DNA from 2 places in the Streptomyces sp. NPDC016562 genome. Region 2 is predicted to be linked to the other one. Evidence: predicted binding sites of a transcription regulator. Region 2 holds the regulator's gene; the other holds the start of a gene.

Region 1 (11,864 bases), on a different contig from region 2:
CACCCTCCGGGCAGCCTCGGAGTGCGGGGTCTCGTCCCTGGTCCTGTGGCGGGTCTCGATGCAGATCAACGACTTCCAGTACGCCGCGGGCTCCACCCTCACGCCGGGCGACATCATCCTGGCCCACTTCCGCGGCCCCTCCGAGCTCAAGGGCTCGACGGAAACCCAGATGACGACCCGCATGCTCCAGCGCATCCAGGAACAGGGCTACCGGATAGGGCGCCTGGAGGACTACCTGTGAGGGCTACGGGTGAGGACTACCTGTAGGGCGCGGCTTCCGCGACCGGAAGCCCACCGGCCTGAAGCCCCCCGGCCGCCTCGCGGATGTCCGCCTCGCGTTGGCGCTCCGCGCTGTCGCTGATGCGCAGGAGCAGGGCGATCATGATCCAGTTCGCCAGGAGCGAGGAGCCGCCCTTCGCCAGGAAGGGCAGGGCCTTGCCCGTCAGGGGGATCAGGCCGGTGACGCCGCCCGCGACCACGAAGACCTGGAGGGCCAGCGCCGAGGCCAGGCCCACCGCCAGCAGTTTGCCGAAGGGGTCGCGCGCGCCGAGCGCCATGCGCAGCCCCCGCTGCACCAGGAGCGCGTAGAGGATCAGGACGGCCATGACCCCGGCCAGGCCGAGCTCCTCGCCCACCGTGGTCAGGATGAAGTCGCTGCGCCCGGCGAACGCGATCAACTCGGGGTGGCCCAGGCCCAGGCCGGTGCCCGAGACGCCGCCCGTGCCGAAGCTGAACAGCGCCTGCGCCGACTGGTCCGAGGTGACCCCCGGCGGCCGCACCTCCCAGTAGTACGAGAGCGGGTTCAGCCACGCCGCCACGCGCGCCTTGACGTGCGGCTCCGTCGAGCCGACCACGAAGGCGCCCACCGCGGCCATGAGCACGCCGCACACGATCCAGCCGGTGCGTTCGGTGGCCACGTACAGCATCACCACGAACACGCCGAAGAAGATCAGTGACGTGCCGAGGTCGCGTTCGAAGACCAGCACGAGCATCGAGACGACCCACACGGTGACGATCGGGCCGAGCTGGCGCATCGGGGGCAGGCGCACGCCCATGAACCTGCGGCCGGTCAGGGCGAGGGAGTCCCGGTGGACGACCAGGTATCCGGCGAAGAAGACCGCGATCATGATCTTCACGAACTCGCCGGGCTGGAGTGAGAAGCCGAAGAGTTTGATCCAGCGTTTGGCGCCGTAGGTGTCCGCGCCGAAGAAGGCCGGTGCGATCAGCAGCACCAGCGCGACGGCCATCGTGATGTAGATGAACCGTTGCAGCAGCCGGTGGTCGCGCAGCAGCGCCAGGACCAGGAGGCAGGCGGCGACCCCGACCACCGTCCACACCAGCTGTCCGGGGGCGTTCGCCTCCGAGTTGTAGCGCTCGATGTAGCCCTGGTCCAGGCGGTGCAGGAGCACCAGCCCGAGCCCGGACAGCAGCATGGCGAGCGGGAAGACCAGCGGATCCGCGTGGGCGGCGAAGCGGCGCACGCCCAAGTGCCCGACCAGCGACAGCAGGGTCATGCTGACGGCGAAGCCGGCGAGGTTCGGCGGGAGCTCGTCGTTCATGGCGAGGCCGGCGCCGGCGTGGCCGAGGACGGCGATGACGATGACGAAGGCCAGCAGGAGCGCCTCGGTGCGGCGTCGGGCGCCCGCCGGCGTCAGCGGTTTCAGGCCGCGCACGGGACACCGGGTCCGATCTGCTCGGCTATCAGCCGCTTTATCTTCATATTATCTACGACGCCGACACCCTCCCCATGGTTCCTTCCGGGGGTGAATTCGAACGCACGTACGCCATTTTCGGCGGCTCACCGGCGCGATCCGCGCAACGCCGACGGCGAGAATTGGCACTCCGCTTGACCGAGTGCTAATCGCCGGAATAGTGTCGCATCTGGCACTCGCCACTGGTGAGTGCCAACACAGCGACAGGCAGATCCGGCACCCGCGACGACGGATCGACCTGGTCGCCACCTCAGACAGTTAACCCCGGATCTCCGAAGGGGGAGGTCGGATCGTGACGACCACCAGCTCCAAGGTTGCCATCAAGCCGCTCGAGGACCGCATTGTGGTCCAGCCGCTCGACGCCGAGCAGACCACGGCCTCTGGCCTGGTCATCCCGGACACCGCGAAGGAGAAGCCCCAGGAGGGCGTCGTCCTTGCGGTGGGCCCGGGCCGCTTCGAGGACGGCCAGCGTCTCCCGCTGGACGTCAACGTCGGCGACATCGTGCTCTACAGCAAGTACGGCGGCACCGAAGTGAAGTACAGCGGCGAGGAGTACCTCGTCCTCTCGGCCCGCGACGTGCTCGCGATCGTCGAGAAGTAAGTCACTTCTCCAGTTTTGCTTTGAGCTACGCCCCTGGTCACCCCTGCTGATGCCGGGCGGCGAGGGGCGTAGTTCGTTCTAGGCGGTCGCGGTGAGCGGCCGGGGATCGCAACGAGAGGGCTAACCGCTCCCATGCCGAAGATTCTTAAGTTTGACGAGGACGCCCGTCGCGCCCTCGAGCGCGGCGTCAACAAGCTTGCCGACACGGTCAAGGTGACGATCGGCCCCAAGGGCCGCAACGTCGTCATCGACAAGAAGTTCGGCGCGCCCACCATCACCAACGACGGTGTCACCATCGCCCGCGAGGTCGAGCTGGACGACCCGTACGAGAACCTGGGCGCGCAGCTCGTGAAGGAGGTGGCGACCAAGACCAACGACATCGCGGGTGACGGCACCACCACCGCCACCGTGCTGGCCCAGGCGCTGGTCCGCGAGGGTCTGCGCAACGTCGCCGCGGGTGCCTCCCCGGCCGCCCTGAAGAAGGGCATCGACGCCGCGGTCAAGGCCGTGTCCGAGGAGCTCCTCGCGACCGCCCGCCCGATCGAGGACAAGTCCGACATCGCCGCCGTGGCCGCGCTCTCCGCGCAGGACGCCCAGGTCGGCGAGCTCATCGCCGAGGCGATGGACAAGGTCGGCAAGGACGGTGTCATCACCGTCGAGGAGTCCAACGCCTTCGGCCTGGAGCTGGAGTTCACCGAGGGCATGGCCTTCGACAAGGGCTACCTCTCCCCGTACATGGTCTCCGACCAGGAGCGTATGGAGGCCGTCCTCGACGACCCGTACATCCTGATCAACCAGGGCAAGATCTCCTCGATCCAGGACCTCCTGCCCCTGCTGGAGAAGGTCATCCAGGCCGGCGGCTCCCGCCCGCTGCTGATCATCGCCGAGGACGTCGAGGGCGAGGCGCTCTCCACCCTCGTCGTCAACAAGATCCGCGGCACCTTCAACGCGGTCGCCGTCAAGGCCCCCGGCTTCGGTGACCGCCGCAAGGCGATGCTCCAGGACATGGCCACCCTCACCGGTGCCACCGTCATCGCCGAGGAGGTCGGCCTCAAGCTCGACCAGGCCGGTCTGGACGTACTGGGCTCCGCCCGCCGCGTGACGATCTCCAAGGACGACACCACCATCGTCGACGGTGGCGGCAACTCCGAGGACGTCGCGGGCCGCGTCAACCAGATCAAGGCCGAGATCGAGTCCACCGACTCGGACTGGGACCGCGAGAAGCTGCAGGAGCGCCTGGCGAAGCTCGCCGGCGGCGTCTGCGTCATCAAGGTCGGCGCCGCCACCGAGGTGGAGCTCAAGGAGAAGAAGCACCGCCTCGAGGACGCCATCTCGGCGACCCGCGCCGCGGTCGAGGAGGGCATCGTCTCCGGCGGTGGCTCCGCCCTCGTCCACGCCGTCAAGGTCCTGGAGGGCAACCTCGGCCTGTCGGGCGACGAGGCCACCGGTGTCGCGGTCGTGCGCCGCGCCGCCGTCGAGCCGCTGCGCTGGATCGCCGAGAACGCCGGTCTCGAGGGGTACGTCATCACCTCGAAGGTCGCCGAGCTCGACAAGGGCCAGGGCTTCAACGCCGCCACCGGCGAGTACGGCGACCTGGTCAAGGCCGGCGTCATCGACCCGGTGAAGGTCACCCGCTCCGCGCTGGAGAACGCCGCTTCCATCGCCTCCCTGCTGCTCACGACCGAGACCCTGGTCGTCGAGAAGCCGGCGGAGGAAGAGGCCGACGCGGGCCACGGTCACGGTCACGGCCACAGCCACTGACGCTGTCGCCGCATAGCCGAAAGGCCCCCGTCCCGCCGTTTCGTACGGCGGGGCGGGGGCCTTCGCGTGGGCCGGGGGAGTGCGCGCTCAGGCGGGCATCTCGGTGATGCCCAGCTGGCGCATCACGCTCATGACGTCGTAGTTCCACCAGCCCTCGGCGAGCTGGCCGTCCTTGCAGCGGAAGGTCGTCGTGCCGGTCGTGCTGACCTTCTTGCCGGTCGGGGCCATGCCCATGAACTCGCCCGTGTGCGTGGCGTTCCACGTCCACAGGGTGGTGACGAAGTCGCCTTCGGCAATCTGCTGGTCCTTGGTGAAGGACATGTCGTCGAAGGCGGACCGCCACATGGTCAGGTCGGCCATGACGCTGTCGATCCCCTGGGCGTTGGGGTCGGCCTGGACGATGTCGTGGTCGACGTAGTCGGAGGCGAAGATCTCCTCGGCGGTCGCGCGGTCGCCCGTCATGGCGAGCTCGTCGAACATGCGGTCCACGAGCATCTTGTTGAGGTTCTCGTCGCGGACCACGTCCAGGTTGGTGAAGCTGGGCATCCCGTCACAGAGGGCCACCATCTCCTGGAACATCTTGTCCGTCTCCGGGAGCTGAGAGTTCTTCATGGCCTCTTCGTACGAGGGGAATTCGACCACGTCCACGTAGTGGTTCTCGTTCGCGCGGTCCCGGCCCACGATGCTGTGGGTGACGGTCCGCTTGCCCTGGCTCTGCGAGACGTACCGGTCGAGCAGCTGGTTGAGGTCGTCCTGCCGACTGGTCTTGTAATCGATGATCTGTACGAATGTCATGGCGTCTCCCGGGCTGGATGGGACACGTCCATTTTAGGGAGATATCACCCATTCGGCGGGTTGGGGGAGAGGACGGAGGGCCCGTACCGCTGCGCCCTCCTCCTGCGGCCCGTCCCGCTGCGGCCCCTCCTATTGCGGCCCGTACTTGCGGCCCGTGCGCGAGGTCATCCCGCCCAGCAGTCCGCGCGGCGTCAGCTTCACCACGCCCATCAGCGCCTTGTACCGCGGGTCCGGGACGGACACGGTCTTGCCTCGGGCCAGATCGGCCAAGGCCGCGGCCACCAGCTTGTCGGCGTCCAGCCACATCCAGCCGGGGATGTTGTCCGTGCCCATGCCGGCGCGCTCGTGGAACTCCGTGCGCACGAAGCCGGGGCACAGCGCCATCAGCCGCACCCCGGATCCGGACAGGTCCCGCGCCGCGCCCTGGGTGAACTGCACGACCCAGGCCTTGCTCGCCCCGTACGTACCGCGGGGTACGAAGGCGGCCACCGAGGCGACGTTGATGACGCCGCCCCGGCCGCGCGAGCGCATCGACCCGGTGGCCGCCGAGGTCAGCCGCAGCACCGCCTCGATGTGCACCTTCAGCATGGTCAGCTCGTCGGCCATGGGGACTTCGAGGTAGCGGCCCTTGTTGCCGAAGCCCGCGTTGTTGACCAGCAGGTCGACCGGGTGGGTGCGGTCGCCGAGGCGCTGCTCGACCGCCGCGATGCCCTCCTCCGTGGAGAGGTCGGCGGCCAGCACGTCGGCCTCGATGCCGTGCCGGTCGTGCAGTTCGGTGGCCTGTTCGCCGAGCCGCTTGGTGTCGCGCGCCACCAGCACGAGGTTGTGCCCCTGGGCGGCCAGCCGCCGGGCGAATGCGGCGCCGATGCCCGCCGTGGATCCCGTAATCAACGCAGTCGTCATAGGCGCAACCTAGACGAGTGAGATAACGGCGCTACCTCGCCCCGGCCTCGGCCCGGCACTTCTCCATGTACTGGCGCACGTGCTCGTGCGCCTCCGGCCGCATCGCCCCGCCCGCCGCCAGGGTGCGCGGCAGCAGCGAGCGCTCGGTGGTGAAGGCGCGGAACCACAGCTCCACGGTCACCTCGTGGTCCGGCCGGTGGATGACCTCGACGGGGTCGCCGGCCGCGATCGAGCCCTCCCGGATCACCCGCAGGTACGCGCCCGGACGGCCCTCCCGGGTGAACCGCTTGACCCAGCCGTCCTCGTTCAGGGCGCCCTGGAAGGTCCGGCAGGGGATGCGGGCCGACGCCACTTCGAGGACGACGTCGGCGCCGACCCGCCAGCGCTCGCCGAGCAGCGCGGTGTTCAGGTCGATGCCGGAGGTGGTGAGGTTCTCGCCGAAGATCCCGCCGGGCAGCTCGCGGCCGAGCTCGCGCTCCCAGCGGTCCAGGTCCTCGCGCGCGTACGCGTAGACGGCCTGGTGGTCGCCGCCGTGGAAGCGGCGGTCGCAGACGGCGTCGCCCTCCAGGCCGCTGCCGAGGCCGGTGGCCGTGGGGCCGGGGGAGACGACGCGGACCGGCCCGGGGACCGGGCGCTTGCCGATGCCCGTCGCCCCGCTCTCGGCGTCGGTGTAGTCCACGGCCGTGGCGCGGCCGATGTTCACGGAAATCAGATGCATGGTGCCCATGGGCATCACGGTAGGGTCCTTTCGACCCAAAGCGTTACAGAGGCATTCGTGCGACGGTCAAAGCAGGCCTTATGCTCGAAGGGTGATTGAGGCACGTCATCTCCGGGTACTGCGCGCTGTCGCCGGGACCGGATCCTTCTCAGCCGCCGCACGAGAGCTCGGCTGCACCCAGCCCGCCGTCTCCCAGCAGATGAAGGCGCTCGAACAGTCGGCCGGAACCCCGCTGCTGATCCGCACCGGCCGCGAGATGCGGCTGACCCAGGCCGGTGAGGCGCTGGTCCGGCACGCCGCCGGGATCCTGGCCGGGCTGACGGCCGCCGAGGAGGAGGTCGCCGCCATCGCCGGGCTGCGCGCCGGCCGGGTCCGGCTCGTGTCCTTCCCCAGCGGCAGCTCCACGCTGGTGCCCACCGCGCTCGCGGCCATGCGCGCCGAGCATCCGGGGACCCGCATCTCGCTGGTCGAGGCGGAGCCGCCGCGCTCGGTGGAGATGCTGCGCGAGGGCGACTGCGACCTGGCGCTGGCCTTCCGCTACGGCGGGGCGGCCGGATCCGCCGCCGAGTGGGACGACCTCGTGGTGCGGCCGCTGCTGACCGACCGTCTCATCGGGCTGGTCCCCGAGGGGCACCGGCTGGCCGGAGCCGCACGCGTGGGCATGGCGGAGCTCGCCGACGAGCCCTGGATCGCGGGCTGCCCGCGCTGCCGCCGCCATCTGGTGGAGGTGTGCGAGGGCGTCGGCTTCACCCCGCGCATCGACTTCGCCACCGACGACTACCCGGCGGTGGTCGGCCTGGTCGCCGCGGGCCTGGGCGTCGCGGTGCTGCCCGAGCTCGCGGTGGAGTCCGTACGGGCCAAGGGCGTGAGCACGGTCGCGGTGGAACCCGCCGTCGAGCGGGAGGTCGTGGCGCTGACCCTGCCGGACCTGGCCCGGGTGCCCGCCGTGGCCGCGACCCTGGCCGAGCTGGAGCGGGCCGGCGCGCGCTGACCGCGCGCGACGGGCCGCCCGGCCCCGCCCGGCAGGGCCGCGCGCGGTCACGCGCGGTCATTGCGGGTCACGCGGAGCCGCACGCACGGGCTGCGTTCGGCCGGACGGGTGAATTCAGGGACCGGGCGGCGACACGCCCGGGCGTGCGGAGGATTGCGGTCGATTGAGGAAACGTTCCTTCGGACGTTTCGAACAGGCGCTCAGTGCGGCGCGATCGGTCCGATCGCACTCGACGCGGGGATCAGGCGGTGCCGTGCGCGGCCCATCAGCTCCTCGCGCTCGTCCTCGGTGAGGCCGCCCCACACCCCGTAGGGCTCGCGGACGGCGAGTGCGTGCGCGGCGCATTCCGCACGCACCGGGCATCGCATGCAGACCTCTTTAGCCGAGGCCTCGCGCGCGCTCCTGGCCGCGCCCCGCTCGCCTTCCGGGTGGAAGAAGAGGGAGCTGTCGACCCCGCGGCAGGCAGCCAGCAGCTGCCAGTCCCACAGGTCGGCGTTCGGTCCGGGAAGGCGGGAGAAATCTGCCATGGGGAGTCCTCTTGGTGCCGGTACTGAGGCGGATACGGTCCATGTCTCCACACCTACTGTCCTAGTAGATGTAAATATGACTCATTCGGAATCTAGCCTCAGACATGCGCGGAAGGGAAGGAAAGCCGCCAAATAGGGCATAGCTCCAGATGGAGGACTGCTGGCTTGTGGCGCCGCCGTCGTGTTCGCTTCCTCACGTAGAGTGCCGAAGGTGTCCGTCCGACCCGTAACTCTTTCGAGTGACCATCGTTGAGAGTGCGAAGGCGGTTGAACCAATACGGTCTCGGACAGGTGTCCGGGGGCATCGACCGCACAGGTGACGATACGTACCAGCCTGGAGGCTCAAGGTGACGCGCATCAGCAGCTGCGGAGGGCGGTCATGACATCCGTCCTCGTCTGCGACGACTCCCCGCTTGCCCGAGAGGCGCTCCGTCGCGCGGTTGCCACCGTGCCCGGCGTCGAGCGTGTGACGACGGCTGCCAACGGCGAGGAAGTCCTCCGCCGCTGGGGTGCCGACCGCTCCGACCTGATTCTGATGGATGTACGGATGCCCGGGCTCGGCGGTGTGGAGACGGTCCGCCGTCTGCTCTCGGCCGACCCCGGCGCCCGCATCATCATGCTGACGGTCGCCGAGGACCTGGACGGCGTGGCCCTCGCGGTCGCCGCCGGCGCCCGGGGCTATCTGCACAAGGACGCCTCGCGCGCCGAACTGCGGGCCACGGTCACCCAGGCACTCGCCGACCCGACCTGGCGACTGGCCCCGCGCCGGCTCCGCTCGGCCGAGATGGGCGCCGCGCCCACGCTCACCGCGCGCGAGATCCAGGTCCTGGAGGGCATGAGTCACGGCCGGTCCAACGCGGAGATCGGGCGCGAGCTCTTCCTCTCCGAGGACACGGTCAAGACGCACGCCCGCCGGCTGTTCAAGAAGCTCGGCGCCTCCGACCGCGCACACGCCGTCGCGCTCGGTTTCCGCTGGGGCCTGGTCCGCTGACCTCCGGGTCGCGGCCGGGCCCGGCCCGGTCCGCCGCCCGCCGCGGACCGTCGAGAGCGGTCCCGTCCGCAGGCTGCGGACGGGGCGGCGCGCCGCCCTCGTATTCGGTGTAGCCCTGTCCCGCCGTACCCGGTGCGCACCCGGGGGTTGGCGGGGCACAATCCGGGGGACGTCTCGCTTCGTGCGCGATGCCGCATCCTTGAGGGTGTGGAGTCTCTCGGGGACTATTCGGCCGAGCGGGAGGGGAGGGTGCAGATGATGGGTTCCGGCGCACCCGCTCATAACGCTTCGATGCACAACAAGGACCACGGTGCCGCGGATGCTTCCGCGCCAAGGCACCATGGATTGATGCGCGACGACGAGGCCCAGGGGTCCCCCGCGGCCACAGGCCCGACCGGCGCCGCCAAAGGCGGCAGTGCCGGGGCCGTCAGCGCGCTCGTACGCCGGGCGGTGGAGGGCGACGAGCAGGCCACGCACGACCTGCTCGCCTTCGTACACCCCCTCGCCATCCGCTATTGCCGCACCCGGCTCTCCCGTCTTCCGGGTGACGCTCGCCACTTCGTGGAGGACCTGGCGCAGGAGGTCTGCGTCGCCGTCCTGATGGCGCTGCCGCGCTACCGGGACACCGGGCGCCCGTTCGAGGCGTTCGTCTTCGCCATCGCCGCGCACAAGGTCGCCGACCTGCAGCGGGCCGCCATGCGGCACCCGGGCAGTACGGCCGTGCCCTCCGACGAGATGCCGGAGCGGCCCGACGACTCGCTGGGCCCCGAGGAGCGCGCGCTGCTGAGCAGCGACGCCGCCTGGGCCAAGAAGCTGCTGGCGAACCTTCCGGAGAACCAGCGCGAGCTGCTCGTCCTGCGGGTCGCCGTCGGGCTGACCGCGGAGGAGACCGGGCAGATGCTCGGCATGTCCCCCGGGGCCGTGCGGGTGGCCCAGCACCGCGCGCTCAGCCGGCTGCGCGCCCTCGCCGAGCAGTAGGAAGCTACGAAACTTCTGGTTGACCTTGGTCGTGGAATGAGACGCGTCGGGATCCCGTTAGCATGGACATCCGCGCTGAGCAAGACCATTGGGAAGGTGTCATGACCGCCGACGGAGTGCCCGACAAATTCGCCACGCTCGGACTGACTTACGACGACGTGCTGCTGCTGCCGGGCGCGTCGGACATGTCGCCTGACGCCATCGACACCTCCTCCCTCATCTCGCGCAACGTGCGCGTCAACGTCCCGCTGCTCTCCGCCGCCATGGACAAGGTCACCGAGGCCCGGATGGCCATCGCGATGGCCCGCCAGGGCGGCGTCGGCGTACTGCACCGCAACCTCTCCATCGCCGACCAGGCCAACCAGGTCGACCTGGTCAAGCGCTCCGAGTCCGGCATGGTCACCGACCCGATCACGGTGCACCCGGACGCGACGCTGCGCGAGGCCGACCAGCTCTGCGCGAAGTTCCGCATCTCCGGCGTCCCGGTGACGGACCAGGCGGGCAAGCTCCTGGGCATCGTCACCAACCGCGACATGGCCTTCGAGTCGGACCGCAGCCGCCAGGTGCGCGAGGTCATGACCCCGATGCCGCTGGTCACGGGCAAGGTCGGCATCTCCGGCGTGGACGCCATGGAGCTGCTGCGCCGCCACAAGATCGAGAAGCTTCCGCTGGTCGACGACGCGGGCATCCTCAAGGGCCTGATCACGGTCAAGGACTTCGTCAAGGCCGAGAAGTACCCGAACGCGGCCAAGGACAAGGACGGCCGGCTGCTCGTCGGCGCCGCCGTCGGCGTGGCCGGCGACGCGTACGACCGCGCCCAGGCCCTGATCGAGGCGGGCGCCGACTTCATCGTCGTCGACACCGCCCACGGTCACTCCCGCCTGGTCGGCGACATGGTCGCGAAGATCAAGTCGAACTCCGGTGTCGACGTCATCGGCGGCAACGTCGCCACCCGCGACGGCGCCCAGGCGCTGATCGACGCCGGCTGCGACGGCATCAAGGTCGGCGTCGGCCCCGGCTCGATCTGCACCACCCGCGTGGTCGCCGGCATCGGCGTCCCGCAGGTCACCGCGATCTACGAGGCCTCGCTCGCCGCCAAGGCGGCCGGCGTCCCGGTCATCGGCGACGGCGGCCTCCAGTACTCCGGTGACATCGCCAAGGCCCTGGTCGCGGGCGCCGACACGGTGATGCTCGGCTCGCTGCTCGCGGGCTGCGAGGAGTCCCCGGGCGAGCTGCTCTTCATCAACGGCAAGCAGTTCAAGTCGTACCGCGGCATGGGTTCGCTCGGCGCGATGCAGTCCCGCGGCGACCAGCGCTCCTTCTCCAAGGACCGCTACTTCCAGGAGGGCGTGGGCGGCGACGACAAGCTCATCCCCGAGGGCATCGAGGGCCAGGTGCCCTACCGCGGCCCGCTCTCCGCGGTGGTCCACCAGCTCGTCGGCGGCCTGCGCCAGTCGATGTTCTACGTCGGTGGCCGCACCGTGCCCGAGCTGCAGGACCGGGGCCGCTTCGTGCGGATCACCTCGGCCGGGCTCAAGGAGAGCCACCCGCACGACATCCAGATGACGGTCGAGGCGCCGAACTACTCCCGCAAGGGGTAGCGGCTGAGCTGAGGTGGGGCGGGCCCGGGTGACCGGGCCCGCCCTTCGCCGTTGCCGGGGGCCGCGCCCGCCGTCCCGTACAGCGGTCACCGGAACGCATGCACCCGGCGTTCGGGGATACTGGACGGGCAGACCCAGAGGAAAGGCCACCACACGTGACTGAGATCGAGATCGGGCGCGGCAAGCGCGGCCGCAGGGCGTACGCGTTCGACGACATCGCCATCGTCCCGAGCCGGCGTACCCGGGACCCGAAGGAGGTCTCGATCGCCTGGCAGATCGACGCGTA
Region 2 (11,864 bases):
GCCCTTACGCACGCGCCGAGCGCGCTCTAGTCTGATCACTGCTCGACGGTTACTCGCCAGTCACTAGCCGGCACGTCTCAAACCCGCCAGTCCCAAGCGCCCCGCAAGCGCCCTACGCCCGCGCACAGCCGCACGGGCCGGTCCGGAGGATGTCGTGAGCGACACACAGACCTATCTCGAGAACCGCCCGCCCAGCGTGGCGGCGCTCTTCCTTGAGCGCGTCGCCGCGACGCCCGACGACGAGGCCTACCGGTACCCGGTGCCCGCGGCGGGCGGCCAGGGCGCCACAGACGACTGGAAGTCGCTCAGCTGGGGTCAGGCGGCCGAGCGCGTCTTCGCCATCGCCGCCGGGCTGATCGCCCTCGGCCTGGAGTCGGAGCAACGCGTCGCGCTGTCCTCCAACACCCGGGTCGACTGGATCCTCTCCGACCTCGGCGTGATGTGCGCCGGCGGCGCGGTCACCACCATCTACCCCAGCACGAACGCCGACGAGTCGGCCTTCATCCTCGCGGACTCCGAGAGCCGGGTGCTCATCGCCGAGGACGCGAAGCAGCTGGCGAAGGCGCGCGAGCGCCGCGCCGACCTGCCGCACCTCGCCCACGTCGTCGTCCTGGACGCCGCCGACGCCGTCGCCGCCCCGGGCGACCCCGAGGGCTGGGTGCTCTCGCTCGCCGAGCTGGAGGCGAGCGGCAAGGAGTACCTCGCCAAGCACCCCGAGGCGGTCAAGGAGCGGATCACGGCGATCACCTCCGACCAGCTCGCCACCCTCATCTACACCTCCGGCACGACCGGCCGCCCCAAGGGCGTCCGGCTGCTGCACGACAACTGGTCGTACCTGGCCAAGGCCATGGTCGCCACCGGCCTGATCCACAAGGACGACGTCCAGTACCTGTGGCTGCCGCTGGCCCACGTCTTCGGCAAGGTGCTGACCTCCGGGCAGATCGAGGCCGGCCACGTGACCGCCGTCGACGGCCGCATCGACAAGATCATCGAGAACCTGCCGGTCGTGCAGCCGACGTACATGGCGGCCGTCCCGCGCATCTTCGAGAAGGTGTACAACGGCGTGGCCGCCAAGGCGCGCGCCGCCGGCGGCGCCAAATACAAGATCTTCCAGTGGTCGGTCGGCGTCGCCCGCGAGTACGCCAAGGTCACGCAGGACAACTACCGCCGCACCGGCCGCGCGAGCGCCCCCTTCGGCCTCACGACCAAGCACAAGATCGCGGACGCGCTCGTCTACTCCAAGCTCCGCGAGGCCTTCGGCGGCAAGCTGCGCGCGGCCGTCTCCGGCGCCGCCCCGCTGGCGCCGGACATCGGCTTCTTCTTCTCCGGCGCGGGCATCCACATCCTGGAGGGCTACGGCCTGACGGAGTCCAGCGCGGCCTCCTTCGTCAACCCGGGCGAGGCCTACCGCACCGGCACCGTCGGCAAGCCGCTCCCCGGCACCGAGGTCCGCATCGCCGACGACGGCGAGATCCTGCTGCGCGGCCCCGGCATCATGCAGGGCTACCACCAGCAGCCCGAGAAGACCGCCGAGGTCCTGGAGTCCGACGGCTGGCTGCACACGGGGGACATCGGCGAGCTCTCGGCCGACGGCTACCTGCGCATCACCGACCGCAAGAAGGACCTGATCAAGACCTCGGGCGGCAAGTACGTCGCGCCGGCGGAGATCGAGGGCCAGTTCAAGGCGATCTGCCCGTATGTGTCGACCATCGTCGTGCACGGCGCCGACCGGAACTTCTGCTCGGCCCTGATCGCGCTCGACCAGCCGTCGATCATGGTCTGGGCGGCCGAGAACGGGCTGGAGGGCAAGACGTACGGGCAGGTGCTGGCCGCGCCGGAGACGGTGCGGCTCATCGAGACGTACGTGCAGACGCTCAACGAGGGCCTGCAGAGGTGGCAGACGATCAAGAAGTTCCGGCTGCTGCCGCGCGATCTCGACGTCGAGCACGGGGACCTCACGCCGAGTCTGAAGCTGAAGCGGCCGGTGGTCGAGCGTGAGTTCAAGCACCTGATCGAGGAGATGTACGAGGGGTCGCGCGAGGCGTGACGCCGGCCGCGGGCTTGGCGGGGTGGGGTGTGGGGGCGCGGCCCTCGGACCCTGCCCTGCCGGGGCGTGGCTGGCTGCGGTGCGGGCCGTGTGCCGGGGCTCCGCCCCGGACCCCGCGCCTCAAACGCCGGCGGGGCTGGAGGGGCGCCGGCGAGGCTGGAGGGGCGCCAGCGGGGCTGAGGGGTGGGATCGGTGCGGGACAATGGGGGTATGCCTTCCGCACTGCCCGACGGTGAACCCATGCCCGAAGACGGCTCGCTGCCGTCGCACGCCCTGGTGGGTGCCGGGGAGCGGCCGCTCGGGTTCTACCTGCACGTCCCGTACTGCGCCACGCGCTGCGGGTACTGCGACTTCAACACCTACACGGCCACCGAGCTGCGGGGCACCGGCGGTGTGCTCGCCTCCCGGGAGAACTACGCCGACACCCTGATCGACGAGGTCCGCCTCGCCCGCAAGGTGCTCGGCGACGACCCGAGGGCCGTCCGTACCGTCTTCGTGGGCGGCGGCACGCCGACGCTGCTGCCCGCCGTGGACCTCGTACGGATGCTCGCGGCGATCCGGGACGAGTTCGGCCTGGCGGAGGACGCCGAGATCACCACCGAGGCCAATCCGGAGTCCGTCAATCCGGCCTACCTGGCCGAGCTGCGCGCCGGTGGCTTCAACCGGATCTCCTTCGGCATGCAGAGCGCCAAGCAGCACGTCCTGAAGGTGCTCGACCGCACGCACACGCCGGGACGGCCGCAGGAGTGCGTCGCCGAGGCGCGCGCGGCCGGCTTCGAGCACGTGAACCTGGACCTGATCTACGGGACCCCGGGCGAGTCCGACGAGGACTGGCGGGAGTCCCTCGCGGCGGCGCTGGGCGCCGGGCCCGACCACATCAGCGCCTACGCGCTGATCGTGGAGGAGGGCACGCAGCTCGCGCGGCGGATCCGCCGCGGCGAGGTCCCGATGACGGACGACGACGTGCACGCCGACCGGTACCTGATCGCGGACTCGGTGATGGCCGAGGCCGGCTACTCCTGGTACGAGGTCTCGAACTGGGCCACCTCCCAGGCCGGGCGCTGCCTGCACAACGAGCTGTACTGGCGCGGCGCCGACTGGTGGGGCGCCGGACCGGGAGCGCACTCGCACGTGGGCGGGGTGCGCTGGTGGAACGTGAAGCACCCCGGCGCGTACGCCGCCGCCCTGGCCGAGGGCCGCTCCCCGGGCGCCGGACGCGAGCTGCTCTCGCAGGAGGACCGGCGGGTCGAGCGGATCCTGCTGGAGCTGCGCCTGGTGGACGGCGTCCCGTTGTCGCTGCTCGCGCCCACCGGGCTCGCGGCGTCCCGCCGCGCCCTGGCGGACGGACTGCTGGAGCCCGGCCCGTACGAGGCCGGGCAGGCGGTGCTGACCCTGCGCGGGCGGCTGCTGGCCGACGCGGTGGTCCGGGACCTGGTCGACTGACCAGGTCCCGGGGCGGGGCTCAGCCCGGGTAGTTCTCGCGCCAGGGGCGGTAGTACGGGTTGTCCTGGCACTCGTTCATGATCTCGACCTTGCGCACCTTGTCGACCGGGCACACCGCGACGATGAAGGAACGGTCGATGCCACCGGGGAAGGCGACCTCCACCTGGGAGGCCCACTTGTGGGTGTCGCCGATGGTCCGGTTGACGTCCACCCCGCCGGGGGCGTCGATGTAGTAGTTCCAGCCGCTCTTCCACCACGTCTTGTACAGGTCGTGGTCGTAGGTCGTGGAGACGTACGGGGAGGGCTGGTTGACCAGGACGTACTGCTCGATGTCGTACTGCCCGGTGAGCGTGTCCTTCGGGTGGAAGCCCTCCTCGAAGACGGTCGACGGCGGACGGCTGTCGGCGCGGTAGAGCTGGCTGCAGTCGGTGCGCCAGGCGGGGGCCGGGGTGATGCGGTCCAGGTCGGCCCGCTGGTCGGCGGCGGCGAAGAGGTGGTCCTCGACGACCGGGCAGGAGTTCGCCGGAGCGGCGGCCGCGGCGGAGGCCGCGGGGGCCGCCTGGGCGGAGGCGGACGGGAGCAGGGCGGCGGCGAGCGCGGCGGCGACGGCGAAGCGCCGCCACGAGGCAGTGGTGATCATGATCAGCACCCTTGCCCCGCGTGGTCCGCCGTACACGGACTGTCACCCGAAGGTGAGCGTGTGCCGGAGCGGCCTTGACGCCCTGCCCGGCCGACAGGGCTTTATGGGGCCGTCACGAAGTCGATGAGTTCCTCGACGCGGCCCAGCAGGGTCGGCTCCAGATCGCGGTACGAGGTCACCCGGGACAGGATGTGCTGCCAGGCGGCCCCGGTGTTCTGCGGCCAGCCCAGGGCCCGGCAGACGCCCGTCTTCCAGTCCTGGCCGCGCGGGACCACCGGCCAGGCCGCGATGCCCAGCGCGGACGGCTTCACGGCCTGCCAGACGTCCACGTACGGGTGGCCCACGACCAGCACGTCCGGCGAGGTCACCGACGCCGCGATGCGGGACTCCTTCGAGCCCGGCACCAGGTGGTCGACCAGGACCCCCAGGCGGGCGTCGGGGGCCGGGGCGAACTCCGCCACGACCGCCGGGAGGTCGTCGACGCCCTCCAGGTACTCCACGACGACGCCCTCGATGCGCAGGTCGTCACCCCAGACCCGCTCCACGAGCTCCGCGTCGTGCCGGCCCTCGACGTAGATCCGGCCCGCCCGGGCCACCCGGGCCCGCGCGCCCGGCACGGCGATCGACCCGGACGCCGTACGGGCGGGCGCGGACGGGCCCCGGGAGGGGCGGACCAGCGTGACGACGGCGCCCTCCAGCAGGAAGCCCCGCGGCTCCATCGGGAACACCCGCCGCTTGCCGAAGCGGTCCTCCAGGGTCACCGTGCCCGCCTCGCAGGCCACCACCGCGCCGCAGAAGTCCGTACCCGCCACCTCGACCACCAGGTCGGGCTCGGCCGGCACCTGCGGCACGGCCGCGGGTCGCTTCCACTGCGGGGTCAGGTCGGGGGAGTACTCGCGCATCCGGCCGACACTAGGAGAGCCGCGGGCGTCATGCCCCCGACACGCCGAAACGATCCGCCAGTGTGGCGCGTTGCGCACGCACGAAGTCCGCCCCGACCACCGCACCGTGACCCGGTACGTACAGCGCGTCGTCCCCGCCCAGCGACAGCAGCCGGTCCAGGGCGGCGGGCCACTGGCCGGGCACCGCGTCCGGGCCCGCCAAGGGCTCGCCCGACTCCTCCACCAGGTCCCCGCAGAACACCACCTCGCGCTCGCCCGGCACGAAGACGGCCAGGTCGTGACCGGTGTGCCCGGGCCCCACATTGGCCAGCAGCACCTGCACCCCGCCCAGCTCCAGCGTCCACTCACCCGACACCGGATGCCCGGGCGCCACCAGCAGGTCCACCGCCTCGGCGGCCTCCGCCGGCGCCAGCCCGTGGCGCACCGCGTCCGCCCGCAGCCCGTCGCGGTCCGCCGACAGCAGCGCGGCCAGTCCGACCGCCCCGAACACCTCGGCCCCGGAGAAGGCCGCCGCGCCCAGGACGTGATCGAAATGGCCGTGCGTGAATGCGATATGGGTCACGCGCCGACCCGTCAGACGCTCGGCCTCGGCCCGCACCTGCGCGCCCTCCCGGACGCACGAACCGGGATCGACGAGGAGCACCGAATCGTCCCCCACCACCAGTCCCACCGTGCAGTCCCACACCGGGAGCCGTCGCCGGCCGGCCCGTCCGGTCAGCCGTTCCCAGCCCGCCTCTTCCCAATGCACGTCCATACGGCGACGCTACCTGGCGGGCCTCCCTTGCCAGGGGCTCACCGCCCGGCCGTACACTGAGCGGGGGATGTCTGGCACTCGAACGCCCAGAGTGCCAACGACCACGGCAGTAACGACCACGGCCGTACACGGCAACGGACCACAGCTGGAGGTGTGCGCATGCTCAGCGAACGCAGACTCGAAGTGCTGCGCGCCATCGTCCAGGACTACGTCGGGACGGAGGAGCCGGTCGGCTCCAAGGCGCTCACCGAGCGGCACCGGCTCGGAGTCTCGCCCGCCACCGTGCGCAACGACATGGCCGTGCTGGAGGAGGAGGGCTACATCGCCCAGCCCCACACCAGCGCCGGCCGGATCCCCACCGACAAGGGCTACCGCCTCTTCGTCGACCGGCTGGCGGGGGTCAAGCCGCTGTCGACGCCCGAGCGGCGGGCCATCCAGAACTTCCTCGACGGCGCGGTCGACCTCGACGACGTCGTCGGGCGCACGGTGCGGCTGCTCGCGCAGCTCACCCGGCAGGTCGCCGTCGTCCAGTACCCGAGCCTGACCCGGTCGACCGTGCGGCACGTGGAGCTGCTCTCGCTGGCTCCCGCGCGCCTGATGCTCGTACTGATCACGGACACCGGCCGCGTCGAGCAGCGGCTGATCGACTGTCCGAGCCCCTTCAGCGAGACCTCGCTGGCCGACCTGCGCGCCCGGCTCAACAGCCGCGTCGTCGGCCGGCGTTTCACCGATGTGCCGCCCCTCGTCCAGGACCTTCCGGAATCCTTCGAGGCCGAGGACCGCGGCACCGTTTCCACGGTGCTGTCGACCCTCCTCGAAACCCTGGTCGAGGAAGCGGAGGAGCGGCTGATGATCGGCGGTACCGCCAATCTCACCCGCTTCGGACACGATTTTCCCCTGACGATCAGGCCGGTGCTCGAAGCGCTGGAGGAGCAGGTCGTGCTCCTCAAGCTGCTGGGCGAGGCCAACGAGTCGGGAATGGCCGTACGGATCGGGCATGAGAATGCCTACGAGGGACTGAACTCCACGTCCGTCGTCTCGGTCGGTTACGGTTCGGGCGGCGAAACAGTCGCCAAACTCGGCGTGGTCGGACCGACCCGCATGGACTACCCCGGAACGATGGGAGCGGTACGCGCAGTGGCACGTTACGTCGGACAGATCCTGGCGGAGTCGTAAGTGGCCACGGACTACTACGCCGTTCTCGGCGTGCGCCGCGACGCATCGCAGGACGAGATCAAGAAGGCCTTCCGGCGCCTCGCGCGTGAACTCCACCCGGACGTGAATCCGGACCCGAAGACGCAGGAGCGCTTCAAGGAGATCAACGCGGCCTACGAGGTGCTCTCGGACGCCCAGAAGAAGCAGGTCTACGACCTCGGCGGCGACCCGCTGTCCGCCTCCGGCGGTGGCGGCGGCGCGGGCGGTTTCGGGGCGGGTGGCTTCGGCAACTTCTCCGACATCATGGACGCCTTCTTCGGCCAGTCCTCGCAGCGCGGCCCGCGCTCGCGGACCCGGCGCGGCCAGGACGCCATGATCCGCCTCGACCTGGAACTGGACGAGGCGGCCTTCGGGACCACCAAGGACATCCAGGTCGACACGGCCATCGTCTGCACCACCTGCTCCGGCGAGGGCGCGGCGCCCGGTACCTCGGCGCAGACCTGCGACATGTGCCGCGGCCGCGGTGAGGTCTCGCAGGTCACCCGGTCCTTCCTGGGCCAGGTCATGACCTCGCGCCCCTGCCCGCAGTGCCAGGGCTTCGGCACCGTCGTCCCGACCCCGTGCCCCGAGTGCGCGGGCGACGGCCGGGTCCGCTCCCGCCGCAGCCTCACGGTCAAGATCCCGGCCGGTGTCGAGAACGGCACCCGCATCCAGCTCGCGGGCGAGGGCGAGGTCGGCCCCGGCGGCGGCCCCGCCGGCGACCTGTACGTGGAGATCCACGAGCTGCCGCACCCGACGTTCCAGCGGCGCGGGGACGACCTGCACTGCACGGTGACCATCCCCATGACGGCGGCCGCACTGGGCACCAAGTGCCCGCTGGAGACGCTGGACGGGCTGGAGGAGATCGACATCCGGCCCGGCACCCAGTCCGGCCAGGCGATCCCGCTGCACGGGCGCGGCGTGACCCACCTGCGCGGGGGCGGACGCGGCGACCTGATCGTCCACGTCGAGGTCACCACCCCGAGCAAGCTGGACGCCCAGCAGGAGGACCTGCTGCGCCAGCTGGCGAAGCTGCGCGGCGAGGAGCGGCCCACCGGGCAGTTCGCGCCGGGTCAGCAGGGGCTGTTCAGCCGCCTGAAGGACGCGTTCAACGGCCGCTGACCGGCCCGCGAGCACCGCCACGAGCCCGGCCCGGGGATTCCCCGGGCCGGGCTCGTCGCATCGGGCCGGAGCCGGCCGGACGAGGGCCGGAGGTGGACCGGAGGGGAGTCCTCCGCCAGCTGGGGAAGCGGACTATGCCAGGCGAATGCCGTGATTCGGTCCGCTGAGCGGGACATGGCACGATGCAGTCCATGTCCATGTCCACGGCACCGAACGGTCTCTCCCCCCACCCGATCGTGCAGGCACCCATGGCGGGCGGCGGCTCCGGCCCGCAGCTGGCCGCGGCCGTGTGCGAGGCGGGCGGACTGGGCTTCCTGGCCGGCGGCTACAAGACCGCCGACGGGATGTACCAGGAGATCAAGCAGCTGCGGGCGCTGACCCGGCGCCGCTTCGGCGTCAACCTCTTCATGCCGCAGACCGGTTACGTGGACCCGGCCGCCGTCGAGGCGTACCGCGGGCAGCTGGCGGGGGAGGCGAGCTGGTACGGGATCTCCCTCGCCGACGAGGAGATCATCGGCACCAGCGACGACGGCTACGACGCCAAGCTCGCCATCCTCCTCGAAGACCCGGTCCCGGTCGTCTCCTTCACCTTCGGCTGTCCCTCCTCCGCGACCCTCGCCGCCCTGCGCAAGGCCGGTACGTACACGGTCGTCACGGTGACCTCCGACGACGAGGCCCGTACCGTCCAGCAGGCCGGCGCCGACGCCGTCTGCGTCCAGGGCGTCGAGGCCGGCGGTCACCAGGGCACCCACCGCGACGACCCGCAGGCCGACGGCACGGCCGCCGTGGGCCTCCTCGCGCTGGTGGCGCAGGTACGGGAGGCCGTGGCCCTCCCGATCATCGCCGCGGGCGGCCTGATGCGGGGCGCGCAGATCGCGGCGCTGCTGGCGGCGGGCGCGGAGGCGGCGCAGCTGGGGACGGCCTTCCTGGCCTGCCCGGAGTCGGGCGCCGCCCCGGAGCACAAGAAGGCGCTGACGGATCCGCTGTTCGTCCGCACCGAGCTGACCCGGGCCTTCTCCGGCCGACCGGGGCGGGGGCTGGTGAACCGCTTCATGCGCGAGCACGGGCCGTACGCCCCGGCCGCCTACCCGCAGGTCCACCACCTGACCTCGGGGCTGCGCAAGGCGGCCGCCGCGGCCAGGGACGCGCAGGGCATGGCCCTGTGGGCGGGCCAGGGCCACCGGCTGGCGCGGGCGCTGCCGGCCGGGGAGCTGGTGGAGGTGCTGGCGGCCGAACTGGCCGAGGCGCAGAGCACGTTGAAGAGCAGGCAGATGAGGAGTGCGTCATGACGGCCCCGGTGTTCGTGGTCGAGGAGGTCCCGGCGGGACCGGAGTTCGTCCTGGACGGTCCGGAGGGCCGGCACGCGGTGTCCGTGAAACGGCTGAACCCGGGCGAGGCGGTGGTCCTCACGGACGGTCGCGGCGGCTGGGCCGAGGCCGTCGTGAAGGCCGCGGAGGGCAAGGACCGGCTGGTCGTGGCCGTCTCCTCGGCCGGACGGGAACCGGAGCCGCAGGTCCGCATCACGGTGGTCCAGGCCCTGCCCAAGGGGGACCGCGGCGAGCTGGCCGTCGAGACGATGACCGAGACGGGCGTGGACGCGATCGTGCCCTGGCAGGCCTCGCGCTGCATCACGCAGTGGCGCGGCGACCGGGGGGCCAAGTCCCTGGCGAAGTGGCGGGCCACGGCCCGGGAGGCGGGCAAGCAGTCCCGCCGGGTGCGTTTCCCGGAGGTGGCCGAGGCCATGTCCACCAAGCAGGTGGCGGCGCTGCTGGCGGGCGCCGACCTGGCGATGGTGCTCCACGAGGACCGCGACACCCCCTCCGGGGCCCTGGCCACGGCCGAGCTCCCGCAGAGCGGCTCCGTGGTGCTCGTGGTCGGTCCGGAGGGCGGGGTCTCCCCGGAGGAACTGGCCGTCTTCGCCGAGGCGGGCGCCCGCCCGTACCGCCTGGGCCGCTCCGTCCTGCGCACCTCCACGGCGGGGACGGCCGCCACGGCTGTCCTCCTGGCCCGCACGGGCCGCTGGTCCTGACCCGTTGGTCCTGACCCGCCGGTCCTGACCCGCTGCTGGGAATGGGACGCCCGCGCCAGCGCCCGCTGGATACGATGCCCGAACCGATCAACGTCACGGAAGGCGAAGCAATGGCCGGGGAACCGCAGGCCGACTGCCTGTTCTGCAAGATCGTCGAGGGGCAGGTCCCCGCGGACGTGGTCCGGGAGAGCGAGACCACGCTCGCCTTCCGGGACATCAACCCGCAGGCGCCCACGCACGTGCTCGTCATCCCCAAGGCGCACTACCCCGACGCGGCCTCCCTGGCCGCCGCCGAGCCGGGCGTCGTCGCCGACATACTGACCGAGGCCGGGCGGATCGCCGCCGACGAGAAGATCGACGACCACGGCTACCGGGTCATCTTCAACACCGGCGCCGGCGCCGGCCAGACCGTCTTCCACGCGCACCTGCACGTCCTCGGGGGCCGCGGCCTCCAGTGGCCCCCCGGCTAGACGGACGTGTCCGTACGCGAGTTCGTGGTCCTGGGCACCGCGAGTCAGGTGCCCACCCGCCACCGCAACCACAACGGCTACCTCCTGCGCTGGGACGGCGAGGGCATCCTCTTCGACCCGGGCGAGGGCACCCAGCGCCAGATGCTGCGCGCCGGGGTGGCCGCGCACGACATCAACCGGATCTGCATCACCCACTTCCACGGTGACCACAGCCTCGGCCTCGCCGGGGTGATCCAGCGGATCAACCTCGACCAGGTCCCGCACCCCGTCACCGCGCACTACCCGGCCTCCGGGCAGAAGTTCTTCGACCGGCTGCGGTACGCCACGGCCTACCGGGAGACCGTGCCGCTGCGCGAGGAACCGGTGACCCGGGACGGGGAGCTGGCGCACGGGCCCTCGTACGTCCTGGAGGCGCGGCTGCTCTCGCACCCGGTGGAGTCCTTCGGCTACCGGATCACCGAGCCCGACGGGCGGCGCATGGTGCCGGAGCTGCTCGCCCGGCACGGGATCAAGGGGCCCGACGTGGGCCGGATCCAGCGCGAGGGCCGGCTCGGTGAGGTCACCCTCGACGAGGTGAGCGAGCCGAGGCCCGGCCAGCGGTTCGCGTTCGTCATGGACACCCGGCTGTGCCCCGGCGTGGACGCACTCGCCGAGGGGTGCGACATGCTGGTGATCGAGTCGACCTTCCTCGACGAGGACGAGCGGCTCGCCACCGACCACGGCCACCTCACCGCGGGCCAGGCGGGGCGCGTCGCGCGGGACGCGGGGGTGCGCCACCTCGTGCTGACGCACTTCTCGCAGCGTTACACCGACCCGGCGGAGTTCGAGCGCCAGGCCCGCGCGGCGGGCTACGAGGGCGAGCTCACGGTGGCCGCGGACCTGGTGCGCGTACCGCTGCCGAAGCGGGGCTGAGGCCGGGCCGAAGCCGGGCGACGGCGGCCGCCTGGGCGCCGCCCCCCGGCGGGCCCGGTCCCCGGCACGCCGACGGCTGGACCGGTGGGTGATCTGGGCCACACTGGGTTTGGTCCTGTCGCGCGTGGGCAGGGCTGGCAGCTTTCCGCCGGAAACCCATCGGGGAGTAGACGTGACCAGTAAGGACGACGACAGCCGCTCACCCGCGGTGGACCCGCTCGGTCCGCTGCGCGATCCCCAGGAACCGGGCTGCGACGTCTTCCTGACCGGCACGGTCTTCCTCGACATCATCTTCACGGGCCTGGACTCCGCGCCGGTACGCGGTACGGAGTCCTGGGCGCGCGGCATGGG

Evidence for each region. Region 2 encodes HrcA, which represses chaperone genes, less so after heat shock. Its sites were predicted from a motif close to TTNGCACTCNGNNNNNCNGAGTGCNAA; they were not measured.
Region 1: groES (co-chaperone GroES) is a predicted target of HrcA. The motif match lies at 1,835-1,861, and genes of this name have one in related genera.

The regions. Positions count from the first base shown of each region.
Region 1 is NZ_JBIBRZ010000008.1:63,639-75,502, reverse strand. It holds gene ACF059_RS27510 (polysaccharide deacetylase family protein) at 1-241, shown strand, start outside; gene ACF059_RS27505 (FtsW/RodA/SpoVE family cell cycle protein) at 258-1,673, opposite strand; gene groES (co-chaperone GroES) at 2,005-2,313, shown strand; gene groL (chaperonin GroEL) at 2,446-4,074, shown strand; gene ACF059_RS27490 (ester cyclase) at 4,162-4,869, opposite strand; gene ACF059_RS27485 (SDR family oxidoreductase) at 4,999-5,772, opposite strand; gene ACF059_RS27480 (MOSC domain-containing protein) at 5,804-6,490, opposite strand; gene ACF059_RS27475 (LysR family transcriptional regulator) at 6,582-7,481, shown strand; gene ACF059_RS27470 (WhiB family transcriptional regulator) at 7,682-8,008, opposite strand; gene ACF059_RS27465 (response regulator transcription factor) at 8,388-8,999, shown strand; gene ACF059_RS27460 (sigma-70 family RNA polymerase sigma factor) at 9,348-9,977, shown strand; gene guaB (IMP dehydrogenase) at 10,079-11,578, shown strand; gene ACF059_RS27450 (GuaB3 family IMP dehydrogenase-related protein) at 11,734-11,864, shown strand, end outside.
Region 2 is NZ_JBIBRZ010000003.1:398,266-410,129, forward strand. It holds gene ACF059_RS16900 (AMP-dependent synthetase/ligase) at 155-2,047, shown strand; gene hemW (radical SAM family heme chaperone HemW) at 2,258-3,490, shown strand; gene ACF059_RS16910 (ADP-ribosyltransferase) at 3,510-4,130, opposite strand; gene ACF059_RS16915 (DUF3097 domain-containing protein) at 4,232-5,032, opposite strand; gene ACF059_RS16920 (MBL fold metallo-hydrolase) at 5,061-5,786, opposite strand; gene hrcA (heat-inducible transcriptional repressor HrcA) at 5,946-6,962, shown strand; gene dnaJ (molecular chaperone DnaJ) at 6,963-8,102, shown strand; gene ACF059_RS16935 (nitronate monooxygenase) at 8,300-9,391, shown strand; gene ACF059_RS16940 (16S rRNA (uracil(1498)-N(3))-methyltransferase) at 9,388-10,131, shown strand; gene ACF059_RS16945 (histidine triad nucleotide-binding protein) at 10,242-10,601, shown strand; gene ACF059_RS16950 (ribonuclease Z) at 10,608-11,513, shown strand; gene ACF059_RS16955 (PfkB family carbohydrate kinase) at 11,686-11,864, shown strand, end outside.